DNA from 2 places in the Paenibacillus sp. S29 genome. Region 2 is predicted to be linked to the other one. Evidence: riboswitches for the same ligand, from Rfam matches in the RefSeq annotation. Region 2 holds a riboswitch; the other holds the start of a gene.
What was found. A riboswitch is a leader RNA that binds a small molecule or an ion and turns the genes downstream of it on or off. The one in region 2 is predicted to bind glycine.
Positions count from the first base shown of each region.

Region 1: it holds a riboswitch for glycine, as region 2 does, so the genes downstream of both, sdaAB (L-serine ammonia-lyase, iron-sulfur-dependent subunit beta) here and ACL9RM_RS13750 (alanine/glycine:cation symporter family protein) in region 2, are expected to answer to the same signal.

Region 1 covers NZ_JBMOUI010000004.1:13,871-17,817, forward strand. Annotated here, with positions in the region: gene ACL9RM_RS07825 (Ig-like domain-containing protein) at 1-44, shown strand, start outside; gene sdaAA (L-serine ammonia-lyase, iron-sulfur-dependent, subunit alpha) at 116-1,015, opposite strand; gene sdaAB (L-serine ammonia-lyase, iron-sulfur-dependent subunit beta) at 1,005-1,694, opposite strand; glycine riboswitch at 1,906-2,021, opposite strand; gene ACL9RM_RS07840 (DUF6359 domain-containing protein) at 2,237-3,826, shown strand.
Region 2 covers NZ_JBMOUI010000007.1:64,356-68,302, forward strand. Annotated here, with positions in the region: gene ACL9RM_RS13745 (iron-containing alcohol dehydrogenase) at 1-430, shown strand, start outside; gene ACL9RM_RS13750 (alanine/glycine:cation symporter family protein) at 488-1,906, opposite strand; glycine riboswitch at 2,066-2,160, opposite strand; glycine riboswitch at 2,179-2,255, opposite strand; partial or broken gene ACL9RM_RS13755 (glycoside hydrolase family 1 protein) at 2,424-3,054, opposite strand; gene ACL9RM_RS13760 (LacI family DNA-binding transcriptional regulator) at 3,185-3,947, shown strand, end outside.

The DNA.
Region 1 (3,947 bases), on a different contig from region 2:
AATATGCAGGTAAAATGACGAAGGTACAGGTAACCGTTCAGTAAAAAAGAGAGCAAGCATACGTCCAAGGACGATAGGCTTGCTCTTTTATTTTAAGGAGGCTACCGCTTATAATTTATGACTTATCCTTCTTGGTTGGTGTGTTGCGTGTAAGTGATTCGGTCAAACGCTTGCCAGTCGGCGTCTGGGCCAACCCGCCTTTGGCGGTCTCGCGGTGCTTCGACGGCATCGCACTGCCGACTTCAAGCATCACGTCAATGACTTCGTCAGACGGAATAGCGCTGCGCACACCCGCCAAAGCCATATCTGCTGCGGCAAGTGCAGTCACGGATCCCAGCCCGTTGCGCACGATGCACGGAATCTCCACGAGTCCGGCGACGGGGTCGCAAATCAGGCCGAGCGTGTTCTTAAGGGCGAGACCCACGGCGTGAACAGCCTGTTCAGGCGTACCACCGCGCAGCTCGACCATAGCGCCAGCGGCCATCCCGATAGCTGAGCCAATCTCAGCCTGACAGCCTCCCTCCGCGCCAGAAATGAAGGAGTTGTTGGCGATCACGTAGCCAATGGCTCCAGCGGCGAATAGGCCGTGCACCATATGCTCATCATCCCAGCCGAACCGCTCCTGCGCACTGATGAATACACCAGGGATAACCCCACATGAGCCTGCGGTAGGCGTGGCGACAATGCGACCCATGGATGCATTCACCTCCGACACGGAGAGGGCATAAGCCATGGCGAGCGCGGAGGCATCACCGGAGCAGGTTTCCCCTGCCCGCAGATACTCGGCTAGGCGCTTGCCGTCACCGCCCGTCAATCCACTGCGGGATACGGTGTCTTGTGTCTGACCGCGATGAACGGCTTCCTTCATGACTTCATAATAATCAGACATTTGGCGAAAGATTTCTTCCTCCGTTGTATTCGTTTCTTGTACCTGCTCTTGAATCATCAAGCGGCCAATCGTGGTGGATTCTTCAGCGCATAAAGCGCTGATCTCATGCAGATGGCTAAACCGCATCGGATTCAGCTCCTTTTTTCAAATTAATCATCTTAATTTCATACATATGAGGTAAAGAACGCAGTTCCGCAATTAGTTCAGCTGGAGCAGAACTGTCCGTTTCAATGGCGGTGAGCGCTTCACCATCCCGGCCCTTGCGATCTACGTGCATATAGGCAATGTTAATGTGAGCCGCGCCCAGCGCTGAAGTTATCGCGCCCAATGTACCGGGCTTATCCGAGTGGAGAAGCACCAGCGTAGGCAACTCCCCGGTCAGATTGACCCGGAATTCGTTCAGTTGCTGGACATGGATGCTGCCGCCGCCGATGGAGGAGCCCAACAGTGTGCGCTGATCCTCGCCCTTCCACAGCTCGAAACGGACAGTGTTCGGATGAGGGGCGGGGAGTCCGCTGACGGCGAATTCCACGGCCATCCCGGCTTGTTCGGCCCATTGCTCGGCATCGGGAATCCGGTGATCGTCCGTATCGTAATTAAGCAGTCCTGCGATGAGCGCCAGATCTGTACCGTGTCCTTTATACGTATCGGCAAAGGAGCCGTATAATGTCATGCGAGCACGGTCAGGCTGCACTCCGAGCCAGTGCCGGGCAACGCGTGCGAGTCGCACCGCGCCTGCGGTGTGTGAACTGGAAGGTCCGGTCATGGCCGGGCCGATAATGGAAAATACATCTTTGAAACGCATGGTGTGGCCCCCTGTATGTTCTAATACCATACTATATGGTATTTCCGCGTCTTTGCGCGTTTATGACGGTTCCTAATGCTGACGCGCAATGTGAGCACAAAAAAGGACAGGATAAGGAAGTTTCCCTTATCTCTGTCCTCGTTACCTGAGAGTTTCGTGCGGTGTTCTTACCGCCTTACCCCTTGGGTGGCTTGCGCTCTCTCCAGAGTTGCGTCAGATGACGATACATGGACCTGAGAGATTATCCGCCAGCCGGGTGCTGGCGTCTTGCTCCTTCGGTGCCGCCAGAGTGTAGGCTCCCTGGACAGACTCTCCCGTCATCTTCATTCGCGTATACCGTTCTACATGTCTTCCTTAGGGTAATGTATGCCGTGCTCGGTGTCAATCACAGGGTTCAATTTTTACATAAACAGGTGCGTTTCCAATAAAAAAGATTAAAATTTACATAATTATGGATGAAATCAGGAAGGAATTAGAAGATTGGCGGCTAATCTGATAAAGGACAAGTACATTTATGGAAAACATAGGAGGGATATTGACGTATGGTAAAAGGCTTGCGGTTCACAGGTTCACGCTTAAAAGGGATGCTGCATCTAGCAGCAATCGTATCACTGCTGATCGGGATCTTCGTACCATTCGGTCAGGTCAAGGCAGAGGGAGCATTGACAGTAGCCGAAGCACTTCAGGGCCAAAGCAGTGGAGGTACGGTGACGGTGGAAGGCTACATCGTCGGACATGCTACCGGATCGAAAACGACTAACTTTTCTTCTCCGTTCGCGAATGATTTTAACGTACTGATTGCCGATCAGGCAAATGAACGTAATACGTCTAATCTATTGGATGTACAGCTGACTTCAGCGTACAGAGGGCAATTTGGGCTGTCAGGCCATCCTGAGCTGATCGGCAGCAAAATTCGTGTGACGGGTACACTCGGCGCCTACAATAATTTTGGTGGAGTGAAAAGCCCAAGCGCTGTTGAACTGGTGAGCGGAAGCGAGCCGGGGGAACCAGGTGAACCTGGCAACCCGGGTCAACCCGGTACTACATTGCCGGATGGAAAAGGCAAAAAGGTGCTGTTCGATAATACGCACGCACAGACCGCTGGCGCAGCAGATTGGGTCATTGAAGGCGCCTTCTCCGACTTTGCCAATGGACTGCGTAATGTAGGCTTTACGGTAGACCAATTGAATCGTCCCATTCCTTTTACTTATGGAGAGCAGGCCATAACATATGACAAGCTGCGCCAATATGATGTGTTCATTATTGGTGAAGCGAATGTTGCCTTTAAGGCATCCGAGCAGGCTGCTCTGCTGCAATACGTGAATAACGGGGGGAGCGTCTTCTTCATCTCCGATCATTATAATGCGGACCGTAACAAAAACCGTTGGGATTCCTCCGAAGTTATGAATGGCTACCGTCGTGGAGCCTATACTAATCCGGCCAAAGGCATGACTGCAGAAGAAGCTGCATCACCGGCGATGCAAGGATTAACAAGCTCCGATTGGCTGGCGACCAACTTTGGTGTTCGTTTCCGTTATAATGCGCTTGGTGACGTGAATGCTACTGACATTGTAGCCGCAGATCAATCTTTCGGTATTACCAAGGGTGTGCGCTCGATTGCAATGCATGCAGGATCTACGCTGGCTATTATTGATCCTACCAAGGCTAAAGGCATTGCTTATATCCCTTCAGGCACGAAAAAATGGGGGAATGCTGTAGACCAGGGAGTTTATAACGGCGGGGGCCGTGCGGAAGGACCTTATGCTGCTATCTCCAAGGTAGGTCAAGGCAAGGCAGCGTTCATCGGTGATTCTTCCCCTGTAGAAGATGCTACACCGAAATATGTGCGTGAGGAAAACGGACAGTCGAAGAAGACATATGATGGTTTCGAGGAAGTGGATGATTCCACCTTCCTGGTGCAAACGGTCCAATGGCTTGCATGGAAGCAGGACTACACGAAATTGTCTGATGTGGCAGGTTTGACTCTGGATCAACCAACGAAGCTTCTGCCATTCGAGGAGCCTGCGGCTTCCACGGAACCGCAGGCTGAGCCTTGGTCTGCTCCGGCAGCAGGCTACAAATGGTATGATCCTAGAACGTTCAAGTCTGGCTCCTATGGAGCGGCTTCGTAATTATCGTGAGGAGCTCAATGTGAGCTGGTGCTAATTAGTCGTTTGATCCCTGTAGAGGGATCAGGCGACTTTTTTTGTGATGAAAATTAACCTGTGGTTGGTTATTTCATTACATTTTGTG
Region 2 (3,947 bases):
AACGATTGCTCTTAACGGAACACTGCAAATGGGCTACTTCGGGGATTGGGCTTCGCATACGATTGAACATGCATTATCCGCTGTATATGATATTCCTCATGCTGGCGGTCTGGCAATTCTGTTTCCCAACTGGATGAGACATACAGTGGATCAGGATGCTGCACGCATGAAGCGGCTGATGCTCAGCATGTTTGACTTAGACACCGTAGGTAAAACAGATAGAGAAATCGCCTTGGAAGGTATTGACCGTCTTAGTGCATTCTGGACAAGTCTCGGTGCCCCTTCCACCCTGGCCGATTACAATATTAATGATGAGCAATTGGAAAAAATCGCAAACATTGCAGCCCATGAAATGGAATACGGAGGCTTTGGTAATTATAAAAAGCTGAATCAAGAAGATATTTTAGCTATTTTGCGTGCATCGTTATAACATTCAAAAGGGAGTGTCCTCAAGCCTATGATGGCTGAGGGCACTCCCTTTTGGAATTTATGAATTAACCGTGTGTCCCTTTTCTTCTACTTGAATAGCTGCCCCTACATTGGCACCTGCAAGAATGCCCTTTTTCTTATTAGGATACAGAGAATCCATATAGTTTCGGGTTTCTGCAACTACGATTCCCGATAAGCCAAGCAGTGCAATCAGATTCGGGAAAGCCATCATTGCGTTAAAGATATCTGCCAGCAGCCAAATGGCTTCCAACTTGATGAACGCACCTCCTGCTACAAGTGCGATGAACAGATAACGGTATGGTTTAATCCATTTGACACCCAGTAAATATTCAACACAACGTTCCCCGTAGTAATTCCAGCCAAGTATCGTTGTGAACGCAAATAAAATAAGGCTAATCGTCACGAGCTCTGCACCAGCCGGAAAGGCACTGGAAAACGCATGCTGGGTCATCAGACCTCCATCGTCATTTCCACTCCATATTCCCGTAACCAGCAACGTAAATCCCGTCAGATTACAAATAATCATTGTATCAATAAATACGCCTGTCATGGATATCAGCCCTTGTTCTGCAGGCCATTTCGTCTTAGCAGCAGCTGCTGCAATCGGCGCACTTCCCAAACCGGCTTCATTAGCAAAAATACCTCTGGCAACTCCGCTTCGCATCGCCAACATAATCGTCGCTCCGGCAAATCCACCCGTTGCAGATGTGGTCGAGAAGGCCCCTTGTAATACTAAAGCAATCGCATGAGGAAGCTCTCCTGCAAACTTAATGAGTACAATTAAGCAAACTACGATATAGAGCCCCGACATGAATGGAACAATCTTTGTGGATACCTTGGAAATACTTTTGAGTCCTCCAATCGTAACAACAGCAGTTAACACGGCAATAATGATCGCTGTAACTACCGTTGGCACTCCAAAGCTACTTTCCGTCGAAGAAACGATAGCCTTTACTTGCGGAAAAGTACCGATTCCAAATAGGGCTACAAGAACACCAGAAAAGGCAAACAACATCGCCAACGGCTTGAAACGGCGGCCAAGCCCGTTTTCAATATAATACATCGGGCCACCTGAAAATTGTCCGTTCCGGTCTTTAACACGGTATTTAACGGATAATAATCCTTCCGCATATTTGGTTGCCATCCCGAAAAAAGCTGCAACCAGCATCCAGAATAATGAACCGGGCCCACCCAGTTTGATCGCTGTTGCCACGCCGACGATACTTCCTGTACCTACAGTAGCTGCCAGTGCCGTACTCAATGCTCCGAAGCTGCTTACATCTCCGCTACCTTCGTCCGGCGCTTTACCAATTAGCTTGAGCGCCAAAGGCAATCGAATAATCTGAAGTAGCTTCAAACGGATCGTTAGCCACAACCCAGTGCCCATTACGAGAATAAGAAGCGGCGCTCCCCATATCCAGCTGTCAATCGTTTCTAATACATGTACCAAATTCATTTCAACCCGCTCCTCCAGCATATTAGAAAACAAAAAAGAGTCAAATCCGCTGATTCGACTCCTGGAGAGGTTAAAGGCACGAAAAAATACAACCATCTTGTGCAGGTTTCTCCCTCTAATAGCTTATAAAAAAGCCTAGAGCACTCCCTGTCACAGGTTATTCGCGTCTCTGTCCTTTTGCCTGAGAGTTTAAGCAGATGTTCTCTGCGGTGCACCTTCGGCGCCCAATTAAGGGTCTCTCCAGAGTTCTGTCCGTTTACGGTCCCCGCTTGTTGCTGTAACCAGCCTAAGCACCTGAGAGTTTTGCCCCTTCGGTCGGAACTTTCGTTCCATCTCCCGCAAACATCAACCAGACATATGAAATTTTTATTTATTATACAGAAAACTTTCAGCTTATTACAAGTGAAAAGTTTGTGAAGCCCTCTGAAATATTATTATTGTGTCTATCGAAAAAGCGGGTACAGCAGATTGCATCCTTAGAATGTCCTCTGCTATACCCGCCCGAGACGATATGGAATTACAATTCTTCACCATTGGTTGCTATCACATTTTTATACCAGTTAAATGAGTCCTTTTTGGAGCGTTTGAGCGTTCCGTTACCGTCATCATCCAGATCAACGTAAATAAATCCGTAGCGCTTGGACATTTCGGAAGTAGACATGCTCACAAGGTCGATAGGGCCCCAGCTGGTGTAACCAAGCAGATCAACACCGTCGGCAATCGCTTCCTTCATTTGGGCAATATGCTGACGCAAGTAATCAATTCGATACGTGTCATGCACAGAGGTCAATAACCACACCGCCACCGGTGAACGGGCTCATGGTCATTACATTGATTTCATTAAAGGTCAGCCAGTATTTTACTTTATCCTTATAGCGCGTAAACACCGTTTCGGCATAATTTACGTAATGCTGTATGACTTCACGTCCCAGCCAGCCATTATACTTCTGCGTCAGACCTAGCGGTGTTTCATAATGTGACAATGTTACCAGCGGCTCAATATTATACTTGCGCAGCTCATCAAATACATTGTCGTAGAATTGCAATCCTGCTTCATTCGGCTCGGCATCATAGCCATTCGGGAAAATCCGCGACCAGCGGATGGACATACGGAATACTTTAAAGCCCATTTCAGCGAACAATGCAACCTAACGATAACCGTTCTCCTTTGAAATGCATTGACAGATACCTTAGAATAGACGTAATGCCTTCATAAGCATCCTAATCGTTGTAACGCGTTTCATGTCAAGTATTTTTTCTTATGTGAGGAGAAGCACCATGTCGAATCTTGATCAAATTGCAAAACTGGCGGGCTTTTCCAAAGCTACGGTATCCAGAGTATTAAATCAGTCCCCCCATGTTAGTCACGAAACAAGAGCTAAGATTTTGAAAATCATGCAGGAATTAGATTATGTTCCTAATCGGAATGCCATTTCTCTATCCAAGGGTCAGACGCTTCAGATCGGTATCATTACTTCAACTATTAATGAAATTGTTCTCGCTTTTCTGGACAGCTTTGTGGAAGTAGCAGGCCAATATGAATTTCAAACCATTATTTATACTTCGGGAGAAGACAAAAAGAAAGAGCTTCAAGCCTTTGAGGATTTAAAAAGAAAAAGAGTCGATGCGCTGGTCATCATTTCCTGCGTGAATGACACTGATTTTTTGAGCACCTATTGCAAATATGGCCCGATCGTGTCGTGGCAACGAATGGAGCATACCGATATTCGCTCCGTCGCTATGGATCAGTATGAAGGATATATGTTAGCGCTCAAACATTTGATACAAAAAGGTTATACTCGTATAGCCAATGCTTTTGGCCGTCCGAGCAGTATTAATACCCATAGTAGACAACGAGCCTACGAACAGATCATGAGTGAGCACAATCTGCCCGTGTTGCAACACTGGAATCACTCTTCTATTTATAATATCCGTGATGGCGAACAGGTCGTACGGGATCTGTTACAGCATCCGGACGAATTTCCAGAGGCTATTTTATGTGCTAACGATTATGTAGCAGTGGGCATTCTCTGCGAAGCAC